DNA from 3 places in the Romboutsia sp. Marseille-P6047 genome. Region 3 is predicted to be linked to each of the others. Evidence: riboswitches for the same ligand, from Rfam matches in the RefSeq annotation. Region 3 holds a riboswitch; each other region holds the start of a gene.
The links. A riboswitch is a leader RNA that binds a small molecule or an ion and turns the genes downstream of it on or off. The one in region 3 is predicted to bind cobalamin.

Region 1 (5,663 bases), on a different contig from region 3:
GTGATAGCTTAATAAATGATATACTATATTTTAGAAAATATTATAGTATAGATAAAGATTTGCAATATAGAGTAAGTAAATCTAAGACATATTTTTATGGAAAAGAAATATTATCTATGTGTATATCGGCTATTTTGGAGGGAGAAAATATACTTCTATCCGGTCCAAAAGCAACTGGAAAAAACTTATTAGCAGACAATCTATCTGAGTTATTTAACAGACCACAATGGAATACATCTTTTAATATAAATACAGATAGTTCAACTTTAATTGGCACAGATACATTTATAGATAATGAAGTAAAGTTAAGAAGAGGATCAGTATATGAGTGTGCTGTTCATGGTGGATTTGGTATTTTTGATGAAATAAATATGGCAAAAAATGATGCTATAGTAGTTTTACATTCAGCATTAGATTATAGAAGAATAATAGATGTCCCAGGATATGAAAGAATAAGTTTGCATCCAGCAACAAGATTTATAGGAACAATGAACTATGAATATGCAGGGACTAAAGAATTAAATGAGGCTTTGGTTTCTAGGTTTATGGTAATTGATATACCTTCTGTAAAAGAAGATAAATTAAACTTAATTTTATCTAATGAATTTCCAGATGCAGATGAGGATAAATTAAATCAATTTATAGGATTATTTTTAGATTTGCAGTTAAAATCTCAAAATGGAGAAATATCTACAAAATCTATAGATTTAAGAGGATTAATAGGATCATTAAAAGTCATAAGAAGAGGCCTTTCTCCATTAGAGGCAATCAATATGGGAATGGTAAGTAAAAGCTTTGATGTATATGAAAAAGAAATTGTTGGAGATGTCATTAGAACTAGAATACCAGAAAAATGGACTAGCGAAGATATATTTTCAAATAAACAAGTACATAAATTTAATGAGTAATATTTAGGTGATACTATGAAATGGGTATATAGTGATTATGATTTAGATAATAGAGTTAATAATATTGCTTGGACTATAAGTGGAAATTATAATGAACATATTGAAGTTTTAGAAAAAAATTACTCTTCAAAAGATGTATATTTATATTTGGGAATTATGGCTGGAGCTAGAAGAAAGTATGTAGATTGGAATATAGTGAAGAAGTATTTACCCAATAGAGTTAATAAAGGATATAATAAAGATACTTTATTAACTCTATTACAAGTAGTTTTAAATAACTTAGTAGAATCTAAGGTTATAAAGGATAGGCCTGGAATTGAAGATATAAGATCAAAGGCATATAAAGATATAATTAATGAATTTAATACAATATATAAAAATGATATTTTACAAAAAATTAAGTATATATTTATTTTAGAAGGTATAGGAAAACATCCTTTTGTAGATGGGTTAAGTAGAAGAATTATAAATGATATTAAAAATATAAACCTAGGTAATGAATTAGTAGAAATATTAAAAGATATAGATAAACTTTATATAAGATATTTTAATGAAATAAAACAAGATTTAAAATTAAGTGAATGTAGCCAAGATATAGACTTCAAAGATGTAGATATAGATTTTGATACATTTTCAGATTTTATGTATGATGAATTATATAGTGATGAGGAAGATTCTATAGAAAATGAACTTAACTCAATATCTTCTTCTATGCTAGTTGAAAGTATAGGAGAAAGGAAAGTTAATAGTGAGAAAAGTTCACTTAATAGAGTTATATATATCGATGAGGAAATTGCTAATAAAATTTATGATAAAATAGAATATTACTATGGAAAATCGTATTTAAATAAAAGTGAAATAAAAAGAATAGAAGTTAAAAATTGTAGAAATGTACATGAGGGATGTAGGGTGCATTTTACAGAAGGAGTTTTAAGATCAGAATGTAAAAATGTTTTTCAAGTTAAATATGTTACAAGACATAAAGAAAATAATTTGAAAAAGTACAGAGAAAATATAAGAGTGTATAAAAGAAGTATAAATAGATTAAAAGAAAATTTAATGAGGATACTTGTAGAAGAAAATATTACAGATAGAATTTATTCAGATTACGGGACTATTGATGCAAAAAGGGCATGGAGGGTTGGAAGAAGTAATAATACTAAAATATTTTATAGAAATATAGAAAACAAAAAAGGAAGATATGTAATTGACATATTGTTAGACTCAAGTGGTTCACAAAGTAGAAATCAGTATCAAGTTGCAATACAAGTATACATAATCTCTAGTGCTCTTACACTGGCAGGTATACCTAATAGAGTTAGCGCATTTTCTAGCTTTTTAGATTATACAATTTTAAAAAGGTTTAGAGATTATAACGACTCTATAGATAAAAATGATAATATATTTGAGTATTTTTGTTCTGGTAACAATAGAGATGGTCTTGCTATAAAATCTGTATGTGAAGGTTTATTAGAAAGGGAAGAAGAAAATAAAATTTTAATAGTACTAAGTGATGGAAAACCTAATGATGTTAAATTTGGTTCAAGTAAAGAACGAAGTATAAGAGGTGAAATATCTTATAAAGGTAAAATAGCTGTAAATGATACTGCTAAAGAAGTAAGAATTGCTAGACAAAATGAAATTTTAGTCTTAGGAGTATTTACAGGTAAAGAAAATGAAATTGATGCAGAAAAATTAATCTATGGAAAAGATTTTATATATACTAGAGACATAGAAAAATTCTCAGATATTGTTTCAAATTATTTAAAAAAAATTATAGAAAATTAAAAATATAAAAAAGGAATATAAATTATAATATAGAAATAGATATTAGTACAAAGATGTAAATTAAATAAAAAAGTATCAATAGGTTCTAACATGAATTAGATTAATAGGGAAAGAGGTGAAATTCCTCTACAGCCCCCGCTACTGTAAGGTGGACGAAACTTTTAAAAACCACTGTGGTATTAGTTACTATGGGAAGGAGAAGGAGTAGAATGAAGCTAAGTCAGGAGACCTGCCTATGATATTTTAAAATAACTTTTTCGGGGAGGAAAAGATTATGGTGAATCACATATCAGGTGATTTTATTATGAGATTAAAGCCTAACCAAATAGTTAGGCTTTTTTTATTTATAATATATACAGAAGGAAGATATTAATATGATAATAATTGATAAATATGCTTATTCAAATAAATTAATACATACAAATCCAAATATAAGATTTGCAGTAGGTATAATTTTTTTATTAGGATCTATGTTAATAAAAAATTTAATTATTTTATCACTTATTATTTTATTAATGAGTGTAATAATAGTTGGAATTGCTAAAATCGATATAAAGGGTTATATAAAGCTCTTGAAGATACCAATGATATTTTTAATTATGAGTATAACTACGACTCTTATAAATATATCTAATGATCCAAACTTACTAATTAAAAGCTTTTGTATATGTAGCAATTATATAGGTATTTCTAAAGAATCACTAAATATATCACTTCAAATATTATTTAGAGCAATGTCATGTTTGACTTGTGTTTATTTTATAATATTAACGATACCATTTAATCAACTTTTATTTATATTTAAAAGTTTACATATGCCAACTATAATTTTAGAGTTATCAATGTTAATTTATAGATTTATATTTATATTTTTAGAAGAAGTATCAGATATACGTAAGTCTCAGGAGTTAAGATTTGGATATACAAACCTAAAGACATCTTATAAGTCTTTTGGGCTTTTGGGAAATTTATTATATAAGAGAATGATGATTAGATATGAAGAGATGTGTATATCGTTAGACATGAAATTATATGATGATAGATTCTATATAGTAGGAGAATAGTATGTTTAAAATAAATAACTTAACTTATAAGTATGAAAAGGATAAACTAGCTTTATCAAATATAAATATGGATTTTGATAAAGGAGATATAATAGGGATAATAGGTAGCAATGGTTCTGGAAAATCCACATTATTTATGAATATGATGGGTATTTTAAAGCCAGATTTAGGAACTATATTATTTAAAAATGATATTATTAAATATAACAAAAAGTATCTATATGATTTAAGAAAAGAAGTAGGGATAGTGTTTCAAGATCCTGAAAAACAAATATTTTACTCTATGGTTTATGATGATATAGCATTTGCTTTACGAAATTTAGGTATAAAAGAAAGTATCATAAAAGAAAGAATAACTAAAGCACTTGAATCAGTAAATGGATTACATCTTATTGATAGACCTGTACACTTTTTAAGCTATGGACAGAAAAAAAGGGTAGCTATAGCATCTGTTATAGCTATGGAAAATAAAATGGTACTTTTAGATGAGCCAACTGCAGGATTAGATCCAATTAGTACTAGAGCTATAGTTGATATTATAAATAATTTAAAAAAGAAAGGTATAAAAATTGTTATTTCTAGTCATGATATGAATTTAATATATGAAATCTGTGACTATATATATGTTTTAAATCAAGGTGAAATAATTAGCGAAGGTAGAACAGATACTGTTTTTAATGATGAAAAAAAGATATTAAGAGCAGGTTTAGAGTTACCTTGGTTAGTAAAGCTTCATAATAACTTAGATTTACCATTATTTAGGACTGAAGAAGAGTTATATAAGTTTTGGAGTAAGTCTAAAGTAATAGTAAATCCTTAATTAGCCCTCAACCTATTTTATATAGATTAAATAAATAACCCTTAACCAAATTTGATGGTACCCTAGAATTTCTCCAAAGTTCTAGGGATATTTTGTATTTACAAGTGTATATACACTTGGTAAAATATAACATATAAACTGGGGTTTAGGAGGAATACTATGAAGAAAAAAATGAAATTATTATTTTTAATAATGCTAAGCGTAGTCTTTACTTTTGGGGTAATAGGATGTAATTCAACAAATAGTAATGATGCAGAGGCAGAAAGTACATATGAGTTTAAAATTGGTATTGTTCTTGGAGAAGGTGGTGCAAATGATCAAAGCTTCAATCAATCATCACTAGAAGGATTTGATAAAGCAAAAGAGAATCTAGGGGTTATAGGAAATTATTTAGAAGCAAACCAAGAGGCAGATTATAAGCCTAATATAGAGACATTTATAGACCAAGATGTAGACCTAGTGATAGGTGTAGGTTATACTACAGCAAAAGCTATGTTAGAAGCCGCTCAAATATATGAAGATAGAAACTTTGTAATTATAGATCATAATTATGAAGAGGAAGGAAAGGAAATTCCTCAAAATATGGCTTGTGTAACTTTTGATGAAAGAGAAGTTGCTTATTTAGTTGGATTAATAGCTAGCAATATGACGGAAACTAATAAAGTTGGTTTTATAGGTGGTATGAAAGATCCTAATATAACTAGATTTGAAGAAGGATTTAAAAAGGGTGTTAAAGATGGCAAAGAAGGAGTAGACTTACTATCTCAATATGCAAATTCATACGACGATGCTAGTTTGGGTAAATCTATAGCAAATCAGATGTATTCTAAAAATATAGATATTATATTTTCAGCTGCAGGAAATGTTGGTACAGGAGCTATAGAGTCAGCTAAAGAACAAAATAAGTATGCAATAGGTGTTGATATGGATCAAAATAGTTTAGCTCCAAATAATGTAATAACCTCAGCAATGAAAAGAGTCGACATAGGTGTATATGATATAATAGAGCAAGCTAAAGAAGGTAAGTTTAAAGGTGGACAAGTTACTGTATATGGATTAAAAGAAGGTGGGGTTGGAATAGCA
Region 2 (5,663 bases), on a different contig from region 3:
TTTTACTTCTGCTGTAGAATTTATATAACAAACAACTATAGCATTTGGATATTTTTTTTTAAGTTCTAATATAACTTTTTCATTTGCCATATCAGCCATAGCACATCCGGCATCTATTATAGGCATTAAGACTTTTTTATTTGGAGATAATATTTTTGCACTCTCCCCCATAAATTTGACTCCACAAAACACAATTACTTCTTCATCACAATCTCTTGCTATTTCACTTAAAAAATATGAATCTCCTACATAATCAGCTAAATCTTGTATCTCTGGTGGTTGATAATAATGAGCTAGTATAATAGCATTTCTATCTACCTTTATTTTATTTATTTTCTCTATTAAATCATTTGACATAAATAAATCCCTTAACCTTTCATCTGTATATACACCTGTAAATCCATTGTATCATTTGATATTTTAATCTTCAATATAAACTAATTACTTTATAGAATTATTTTTTTAAGATATTATATATATTAGTTGGGTATAAAATAATATATAATTTTTATATATAAGATATAGGTGATAAAATGCTAAAAAATAAAACTAAAAAAGAATTAATAGAATTCTTTAGAGATGTAAACTATAGTATAGTTAAATATGATAAGAATGATATTATTGCTATCGAAAATTCACCATGTAATAAGGTTGGATTAGTTCTAAGTGGTAATATAGATATAAAAAGAATTTTAACTAGTAACAAAGTAGTTCATCTTTCTTCATTTAGTGTTGGCTATTTATTCGGAGAAATAATTGCATTCTCTGATGCTAACTCTTATCCAGCTACAGTTATTTCATCAACTAATAGCGAGGTAATGTTTATAGATAAATATGATTTTATTTATTTTTGTACTAGCCACCCTAGTTTCTTGAAGTTATTTTTAAATGAATTAACTAATAAGATAATAACTTTAAATAAATCTATAACTGGTTTATCATTTAGCACAATTAAACAAAAACTATGCAACTTTTTAATACAAGAATCTAACATCCAAAAAAGTAATTTTATAAAATTAAACATGACAAAACAAAAGCTTTCTGAATCACTTGGAATTCCTAGACCTTCACTTTCAAGAGAATTAATTAACATGAAAGATGAAGGATTAATAGATTATCAAAAAAACATAATAAAGATACTAGATAGAGAGGCTTTGGAAGATATTCTGATGGACTAACTTAAAACAAAAATAGCTTAATTTTATACTTTATATTTGTATAAAATTAAGCTATTTTTAGCATTCTATCTATAATTGTAAGTCTACATTATAAAGATTCATCCAAGTGTTTATTTGAATTAAATATGCTATAACTTGAGGACCTGTCATTAATTGTCCAAACCAAGGTTGGTTAAATGCTGAACCACCAGTCTGAACTAATTCTTTTACAAATTCTTCATCTATAATTTGATGAATAGGGGAACTTTTATCATCTAATATTCTCTTTAACATCTTACATACTTCTTTTGTGTATATTGGATTATGAGTTTTAGGATAAGGGCTTTTTTTTCTTTCAACGATATTTTCTGGTAATATTCCTTTAGATGCTTCTCTTAACAGTCCTTTTTCTCTTCCATTTAGCAGTTTTATATGCTTAGGCATATTAAATGCATATTCTACTAATCTTTTATCTGCAAAAGGTACTCTACCTTCTAAACTATTATGCATAGTCATTCTATCTTTCCTATTTAATAAAGTTATCATAAACCATTTTAGATTTAAGTATGATAATTCTCTCATTATTGAATCTTCCTTTGATTCTCCATTAAGCTTAGGCACCTTAGCTATACTATCTCTACATGCTTGCTTTACATAATCTTCTATTGGTAACAACTTCAAACTATCATTTAATACATTTTTCCTATAACCAATTGTGGTAGCCCAAGGGAAAATTTCTATAGAATCATATTCTCTAGTATACCAAGGGTACCCTCCAAAAACCTCATCTGCACATTCTCCAGATAAAACAACTGTAGCGTGTTTACTTACCTCTCTTGAAAAAAGGTCTAAGGATGAGTCAATATCTGCCATACCTGGTAAATCAGATGCCATAGTTGCATCTATTAAAGCATGCGCAAGTTCTACATTATCAAGAACTACGTCATGATGATTACTTCCGATATACTCTGCCATAACCTTTACCCAATATGAATCTGAGTTTGGTTGAAAATAACTTTTCTTAAAATATTTTTCATTATCTGTATAGTCTATAGAAAAAGTATTAAGTGTTTCTTTTCCTTGTCTATTGAAAGCATCTGCTGCTACCTTTGATATTATACTAGAATCTAATCCACCAGATAAAAAAGTACACACAGGTACATCACTTACAAGTTGACCCTCTATTGCTTCAATCAATAAATCTCTTACATATTTCTTAGTTTCTTCTAAGTTATGCTCATGTTCTTTAGCTTGAAGCTTCCAATACTCTTTTAATTTTATGCCTGATTTATTAAATCTTAAATAATGTGCTGGTGGAACTTCTCTTATATCTTTAAAAATACCACTATTTAGGATTCTAGCAGGTCCTAGTGATATTAACTCTAAAAATCCATCTCGATCAACAACATGACTAATTAATGGATGAGTTAGTAATGCCTTTTCTTCAGATCCAAAAACTAAGTTCCCATTCTTGTAAGAATAAAATAATGGCTTTACACCAAGTGGGTCTCTTGCTAAAAATAATTCTTGTTTATACTCGTCCCATACTCCAAATGCATAAATTCCATTTATATAATCTAAGCACAATTCACCGAACTCTATATATGCTGTTAAAAGAACTTCTGTATCTGAATATGAATCAAATGTATATCCTCTTTCCTTTAATCTATCTCTAACCTCTTCAGTATTATATAACTCTCCGTTATAGCAAATTGTATATTCTCTATCTCCTATAGTTTTACTCATCGGTTGTAATCCACCTGTTGGATCTACAATCGCTAATCTTTTGTGTCCAATAATAGAGTGTGAATATGTCTTTATACCTTCAGAGTTAGGACCTCTAAATCTTAAGGTTGATATCATATTCTCAACTATATTTGTGTAATCCTTTATATTGTCATTAAGGTTACACCATCCTGATATTCCACACATTAGCCTTCCTCCTTAAACTTAAACTGCATACTTTATTTTATGTATGCTTAGGCTTAATGTTATAGAAAGTATTTTTTTCTTAAATAGTTTTTTTAATATAAATATATAAAATAAAAAAGAACCAATATCTCTCGGTTCTCAAAATATATAATATGTACTTTAAAATATATCTATATAAAAATAACCCTCATATTACATATTCTCTCCCTCCGAAAGATTAATGCTTAATTTTAGGCAGGTCTCCTGACTTTGAACTCAACCTAATAGCTTATCCTTCCCAGTATACACCAGTGGAATTAGAGTCTCCAAACTCTCAAGCGTTCGTCATTCTTACAGTAGCGGGGGCTGTTATGGACTTTCACCATATTCCCTTTTAAGTACTCATTTGTACACCTTAATAATTTATATTTATACTTTAATTATATTTACTATACTTTTATTTTTCAACAGCTAAAATTACTATTTTTTTAAATTATTCATATATTCAAATATTGTTATATTGCCAGCTTCAACTTCCTTATCTACTAAATTAGATAGTGTAACTCCTAATAATCTTATCTGCTTTTTATTATCTTCTAGGTTTTTTAACAGATTATATACATTAATTCTAATATCTTTCTTAGTGTTTATAGGATGCTCTAAACTTATACTTCTAGTTATTTGAGTAAAATCTTCATACTTTATCTTTAATGTAACTGTTTTTCCTAGCTTATCTGAATATTTACATCTATATGCAACATCTTCACATAACTCACTTAATATATTAGTAACCTCTTCTTCATCAATACTTAAGTTTTGGCTTAAAGTAGTCTCTGAACCAATATATTTTCTCTCTCTATAAGGCTCTACGGGTCTATAGTCAATACCCCTAGAAAATTGATAAAATAGATATCCCCTATTTTTAAAAATATTTTCTAGTTCATAAATATTTAATTGCCTTAAATCATATCCATTTTGTATCCCCATATTTTTAAGTATTTTTCCAGTTACTTTTCCTACACCAAAAAATTTATTTATAGGAAGCTTATCTAAGAATTCCTGAGAATCCTCTTGTGTTATAACAGTTAAACCATTAGGTTTTTTATAATCTGATGCAAGCTTAGCTAAAAACTTATTATATGAAACTCCAGCTGATGCTGTTAGATTAGTTTCTTTTAAAATATCATTTTTTATCATTTTAGCTATAGTTGTTGCATACTTTATATTTTTCTTGTTGTTTGTAACATCTAAATATGCCTCATCTAATGATAATGGCTCCACTAAATCTGTATATCTATGAAATATTTCTCTTATTTGATTAGATACTTTACGATACTCATCAAATCTAGGATACACAAATATTGCATAAGGACATCTTTTATAAGCTATTTTAGATGGCATAGCTGAATGTATTCCAAATTTTCTTGCTTCATATGAACATGTTGTAACAACTCCCCTACTTTCTGGAGGTCCACCAACTACTACCGGTTTTCCTTTTAACAACGGATTATCTCTTTGTTCTACAGATGCAAAAAATGCATCCATATCTATATGAATTATTTTTCTATTTTCCATCCAAACTATCACCTCCACTTAAAAATTCAAGTTAATAATTATTATAAAATATTTTTTTTGTATTTTTAAAAGTTTTTCTTGCAAAATCCCTTAAAAACATTTAAAATAAGTATTCCAAGGAACTAAGTATTTATTCCTTATTGATAACCGTAAATTTATTTTTATGTATATTTTTATTTGTATTTTGTATTTTATATTTAAAAAAGACCATTCTACTATTGTAGCATGGTCTGATTTTCTATACTTTTATTTTGTTAGTTAGCGTAATATAAGTTTTGTGATGGATATTCTGGATCACAAGTCACATCTATGCCAAGTTCTCTAAATGTTTGTTCATCTGTTTTACTTAATATTGTAGTTGAATGAGCTTGAGATCCCTTTAACATTGGAAGTTTTTCCACAGCTGCTTGAGCAGTTGGATTTGTAACAGCACTTACGCTTAAAGCCATTAGTATTTCTTCACAACTTAATTCTGGAGTTCTACTTGCTAATGTTTTAGTTTTTAAATTTACAATTGGTTCTAAAATTGCAGGAGATAATAAATGCATATCATCTGATATATTAGCTAAATGTTTTATTCCGTTTAATATTGCCGCTGCACTTGCATTCATTAAATTTGAACTCTTTCCTGTAAGTATCGTTCCATCAACTAGTTCTAATGCTACAACTGAGCAACTATCTGTTTTTTCTGCAGTTTCTTTTAACTTCGCACTGTATTCTCTAGATGGTGTAACAACCTTTCTATCTTCAGGCTTTAATCCAACTTGTTCCATTATTAACTTTATAGTGTCAAATGCATCTTTATCAAATTGACCTTTTTTATACTCACATGCAGTTTTAAAGTATCTTCTTATTATTTCTTGCTTAGAAGCTTCTCTAACTACTTCATCATCTATTATACCAAATCCAACCCTATTAACGCCCATATCTGTTGGTGATTGGAATATAGATTCTTTTCCAGTTATTTTTTCTATTATTTTCTTAAGTACTGGGAATAATTCTAAGTCTCTATTGTAGTTT
Region 3 (5,663 bases):
TAAAGAATTTTATTTTTAATCCTAATTTATCTAATAACTCTATATTTTCTCTATAGTAAAAATTAAAAGCTTTATCATAAGCAATTGCTATTGATTTATCTTTTACCTTATTATTTTCTATAAATTCATCTAAAGTAAATTCACTTTCTACATTCTCTGTTTCAGATATTTCAATTATTCGATCTATATCTATATACTTTTCTATTTCATCAGCTAAATTATTAAATTTAACTTTTAATGAATCTATTTCTACACTTGGTACAAGACCTAAGTGTCTTGATTCTAGAGAAAATTCTTTATTTGGAGGAAAATATCCTAATACCTCTACTTTTGCATAAGTTTCTATTGACTCTTTAAGTATTTCATAGTGACTTTTCGATTTAACATTATTTACTATAACTCCACCTATTTTTATATTTTCATCTAGCATTTTATATCCAAGTACCATAGCTGCTGCAGATGCTGCCATTGCTTTCGCATTTATTACTAATATAACTGGTGCTTTTAATAACTTTGATGCATATGAACTTGTACAACTATCTAAGTTTATTCCTAGCCCATCATATAGTCCCATAACACCTTCTATTACACTTATATCTGCATCTTTTGAAGCTTCATTTAATATGTATTTCAATTTTTCATCATCTAACATATATGAATCTAAGTTTCTTGAATTTCTTCCTGTTATAAATGTGTGATATGATGGATCTATATAATCGGGACCTACCTTGTATGGTTGTACTTTCATATTCCTTTTTGTAAGTGCTTGCATTATTCCTAGAGAAATTGTTGTTTTTCCAACTCCACTGTTAGTACCTGCAATTAATATTTTTTTCATATATTTCACCTGACCATTATTATATTTTCTAGTCTTTCATTATTTCATAAATCTTTTCTATATCTAAATGTTCTCTTAAAAAATCAGCTAATTTATCATATTCTTTTTCCTTAAATTCTTTATATGAACTTACCTTACTATCTAACTTATCTAAATTTTTCATATCTCTTATATTATTTAGTAAAGTTCTAGTAAATTCTATCTCATCAAATATTCCATGAATATATGTTCCAAATACATTTCCTTCTTCATTAACACTTCCTTCAGTGTAACTTACATCTTCACTTAATTTTTTAGTTATAGTATTCAAATTGCTTGTACTACTTCCTCTATTAGTAACTCCCATGTGTATTTCATAACCAGTTATCTTTTTATTTCCTAGATTTCTTAGATATCCATTTTTATTCTCGCATATAGATGCCTCTACTTGTGTTGTTGTTTTTTGAATCTCAAATATAGTTTCTGTGTCTAAAAGCCCAATTCCATCATATTCTTCTATTTCACCTTCTACATGGTACGGATCTTTTAGTTTCTTACCTAGCATTTGATATCCACCACAAATACCAATAATTAATTTACCTTTTTTATGTAGAGATTTTATTTGTTCTTCTAATCCATTATCTCTAATGAATTTTAGATCATCTATTGTACTTTTACTTCCAGGTATAATTACTATATCTGGATTTCCTAAAGATTCTCCATAATCTACATATCTTACACTTACATCCTCTTGAGTTTCAAATATATGGAAGTCTGTGAAATTTGACATATGAGGAGTCCTTATTATCTCTATATTAATATCTCTTGTACCAACTGATTTCTTAAACCTAGTTGTTACACTATCTTCATCTTCAATTTTTATATCATTATAAGGAAGTACACCTAATACAGGAACTTTTATAATGTCTTCTAACATTTTTATACCATCTTCTAAAAGTTCTTTTCTTCCTCTAAATTTATTTATAATTACACCTTTTACTCTTTTTCTTTCTTCTTCATCTAACAAAAGCATTGTGCCTGCAAGTGATGCAAATACTCCACCTCTATCTATATCTCCAACTATTATCACAGGAGTATTAGCAATCTTAGCCATGCCCATATTAGATATATCTCTTGACTTTAAGTTTATTTCGGCACAACTTCCTGCTCCTTCCATAACTGTAATATCATATTTATTATTTAATTCCTCAAAAGTATCTTTTAGCACATCCATAAGCTGTAATTTATAATCGTGATATTCAATTGAAGACATATTTCCAACTACTTTACCTCTGACTATGACTTGACTTTTATGATTTCCTGAAGGTTTTAACAAAATTGGATTCATATCTGCTATTGGTTCAATTCCACAGGCTTCTGCTTGTGAAACTTGTGCTCTTCCCATTTCAAGACCTTCTTTAGTTATAAAAGAATTTAAGGCCATGTTTTGAGATTTAAATGGAACTACACTATATCCATCTTGTTTAAATACTCTACATAATCCTGTTACGATAGTACTTTTGCCAACATTAGAGGCTGTACCTTGCAGCATTATTTTTTTGCCCATTATTTCACTTCCTTTTTCTTATAATTTAAAATAGGGCTATTAGAAATCTTATATTTTACAGAAAATTAAAAAAAGTCCGAACTTTCCAGTTTTCGGACTTTTTTTATTTCATAATATATCAAATAAAAGCTTCACCCCGAAGACTCTATTGTAAAATTATCTTAGGCAGGTCTCCTGGCTTAACTTCATCCTACTCCTATAACCTTCCCATCAAATTTGACAGTGGCTTATTATAATAGTTTCGTCGGTTTCACAGTAGCGGGGGCTGCAAAGGCTTTTACCTTTTTCCCTTTTAATCTCTTCTAGATGATAAGAACCTAAGTAATCTCATATTCGATTTTAATAACTTATTAATCTATTTATCTTAAGAAACTAGTATTATTCATACTATTTATTACAGTAAATCCATTGTCAACTTCTAAAATAGTAACTGAAGCATTATCTATCCTAAAGTTCCAATGGTACTTATAAGAATTTGATATTAGGTAAGTAATTATATTTCTAATACTTCCTCCATGAGAACATATTAAAATCGTCTTACCTTCATTGTCATTTAATATACTTTTAATTTCTTTTACTACTCTTTCATAAGAATCTATCAAACTTTCTCCATTTGGATATTTATATTCATATCCATAATCTATCATTTTTTGAAATTCATCTGGATAATTAGATTTTATTTTGCTAAAACTCATTCCTTCAAAATCTCCAAAGCTGATTTCTTTTAATCTTTCTTTTTCTATTATCTCTAAATTTCTATTTTTTGCTATTTGTTCTACAGTATGTTTTGTTCTTGAAGACGTTGTTGTATATATTTTATCTATATTCTCATCTTTTAGATAATTAATGAGTCTTTTAATTTGAGCTTTTCCTTCTTCACTTAATTCACTATCTATATGTCCAGATAATTTACTATCCTTGTTATCTTCAGTAATGGCATGTCTTACTAATATTAATTTTATCATAAATTCTCCTCTATATAGCTAAACTACAAAATTTAAAGTCATATATATATATATTAAATATGTTAGCTCTGATAGTTCTATACTACATCCTAATATATCTCCAGTTACTCCATCTATTTTCTTATAAACATGTTTTTTAAATAGTATATTAAATATAAAAACTACTGGTACTGAAATTAATATACTTAAAAATAATATATTATTTGATGAGAATATTAATTTTGATATTAACCCTAATATAGCTATTGAGTATAATGTAGCTGTTAAAAACATTTTTGTTGAGCATTTTCCAATGAATAAGTTTCCTAATCCATTTTTTCTAGGAGTTACGGTTTTATATGTTAAGATTAGTACACCAAGCCTACCAAGCACAGGCATAAATATTATAAGCCATAATAATCCTTCATTTATAATACTATATATAAATCCTATTTTAAATAATAAAACAAACATTACTGATAAAAGTGAATTTGTTCCAAGCCTTGAATCTTTCATTATTTCTAGCATTTTCTCTTTATCTCTATAACTATATAGTGCATCAAATGTATCACCTAATCCATCTATATGTAATCCACCAGTAAGCATCACTGCACTTAATGTAATTATTAAAGAGCTTACAAATGGATCAAATAATATAAGAGACAATTTTCCTACTAAAAATTCTAATATTCCAAGCACTAATCCTACTAATGGAAAATAGTATAAAGATTTGTGAAACTCTTCATCAAATCCAACATTTATATTTATGGGAATTCTGGTCATAAATTGTAATATTAAAATAAATCTTTTCATAACTATCCTTTTATCTTCATAGGTATACCACTAACTACAAAATGAACTTCATCACTTTTTTTAGCTATAAGTTGATTTACCCTTCCTACAATATCAGAATATACTCTAGTAAGTTTATTTCCAGGAACAATTCCCATTCCTATTTCATTTGTAACCATTACAAAATATAAATCCGTTTTTTCTACTTCTTCAAGTAATTTTTCAACTTGTGATTTTATATATAATTCTAAAGCATTTATCTCATAAGTATCTGCACTATCTACATCAATATCAGAGTCAAACATTAAATTGTTAACTAACAATGTTATGCAATCCAATATTACTGTTTCATGCTCTTTAGATATATCTTTGATTATTGAGTGTATATCTTTAAATTTCTCATAAGTTTTCCATTCTGAAGGTCTACTATTTTGATGCTTTTTTACTCTATCTTTCATCTCATTATCAAATGGTATTGATGTTGCTATATATGCTGTTTTATTATTTCTATCTTTACATAGTGATTCTGCAAAATTACTTTTACCTGATCTTGCACCACCAGTAACTAAAATAATTTTACTCATATTAACTCTCCTTAAATTTGTATTATCTACCTAACATATCAATTTCATCATATGTAACCATATTCTTATATGTAAATGTACATGCTTCTATTATATTAAATGCTAAAGCTGCTCCACTACCTTCTCCTAATCTCATATCCATATTTAATACTGGACTTAACTTTATTATAGATAAAGCTTTTTGGGTTCCTGGTTCTGCAGATAAGTGTGATCCTATCATATAATCTCTAGTTATTGGATTAATAGTATATGCAAGTAACGCTGCAGCATATGATATAAATCCATCTATAACAACTGGAGTTTTATTTGCACTACATCCCAATATTACACCAGCCATAGCTCCTATTTCAAACCCACCAACTTTTTCTAATATATCTATGCCATCTTTAGGATTTGGATTATTTAGAGCTATTGCTTTTCTAATTACATCCGCTTTATGCTTTAATCTTTCTCTTTTAAGTCCTGCACCTATTCCTGTTATCTCTTCAGGATCACAATCTCCAATAACAGATATTATCGCTGTACTTGGAGTCGTGTTACATATACCCATTTCTCCAATGCCTATAACATTATATCCTTTTTCTATACTTTTTTCAGCCATTTCTATACCTATTTCTAAACATCGTATTGCTTCTTGTCTAGACATAGCTGGTCCTTTTGCCATATTTGATGTGCATTTTCTAATTTTATAATCCAACACACCTTCCATTTTTTCGTCAGTATTTATACCTACATCTACAGCAACTACATCTGCTCCAACAAATTTAGCTATTGTGCCTACACCACATGTTCCATTTGCAAAGTTAGGAAATTGAAGTTTAGTTATTTCTTGAGGATCTGGTGCTACACCTTCTTCATATACTCCATGGTCTGAACCAAAAGCGATTACAACCTTTTTATCTGTATCATAAAATTTACTTCTATATATACCTGCAAGTTGTTCACATATATCTTCCATT

Region 1: another riboswitch for cobalamin. It lies ahead of cbiQ (cobalt ECF transporter T component CbiQ); the one in region 3 lies ahead of EIH23_RS14930 (cobyric acid synthase).
Region 2: another riboswitch for cobalamin. It lies ahead of asnB (asparagine synthase (glutamine-hydrolyzing)); the one in region 3 lies ahead of EIH23_RS14930 (cobyric acid synthase).

What each region holds. Positions count from the first base shown of each region.
Region 1 covers NZ_UWOT01000004.1:279,990-285,652, reverse strand. The annotation lists gene EIH23_RS06325 (AAA family ATPase) at 1-908, shown strand, start outside; gene EIH23_RS06320 (nitric oxide reductase activation-like protein) at 924-2,696, shown strand; cobalamin riboswitch at 2,759-2,947, shown strand; gene cbiQ (cobalt ECF transporter T component CbiQ) at 3,071-3,760, shown strand; gene EIH23_RS06310 (energy-coupling factor ABC transporter ATP-binding protein) at 3,762-4,580, shown strand; gene EIH23_RS06305 (BMP family lipoprotein) at 4,740-5,663, shown strand, end outside.
Region 2 covers NZ_UWOT01000016.1:39,310-44,972, forward strand. The annotation lists gene nadA (quinolinate synthase NadA) at 1-357, opposite strand, end outside; gene EIH23_RS13745 (Crp/Fnr family transcriptional regulator) at 534-1,178, shown strand; gene asnB (asparagine synthase (glutamine-hydrolyzing)) at 1,248-3,089, opposite strand; cobalamin riboswitch at 3,306-3,501, opposite strand; gene dinB (DNA polymerase IV) at 3,549-4,643, opposite strand; gene EIH23_RS13760 (DUF1846 domain-containing protein) at 4,898-5,663, opposite strand, start outside.
Region 3 covers NZ_UWOT01000020.1:3,438-9,100, reverse strand. The annotation lists gene EIH23_RS14935 (cobyrinate a,c-diamide synthase) at 1-838, opposite strand, end outside; gene EIH23_RS14930 (cobyric acid synthase) at 867-2,384, opposite strand; cobalamin riboswitch at 2,532-2,720, opposite strand; gene EIH23_RS14925 (histidine phosphatase family protein) at 2,744-3,349, opposite strand; gene cobS (adenosylcobinamide-GDP ribazoletransferase) at 3,368-4,141, opposite strand; gene cobU (bifunctional adenosylcobinamide kinase/adenosylcobinamide-phosphate guanylyltransferase) at 4,144-4,704, opposite strand; gene cobT (nicotinate-nucleotide--dimethylbenzimidazole phosphoribosyltransferase) at 4,727-5,663, opposite strand, start outside.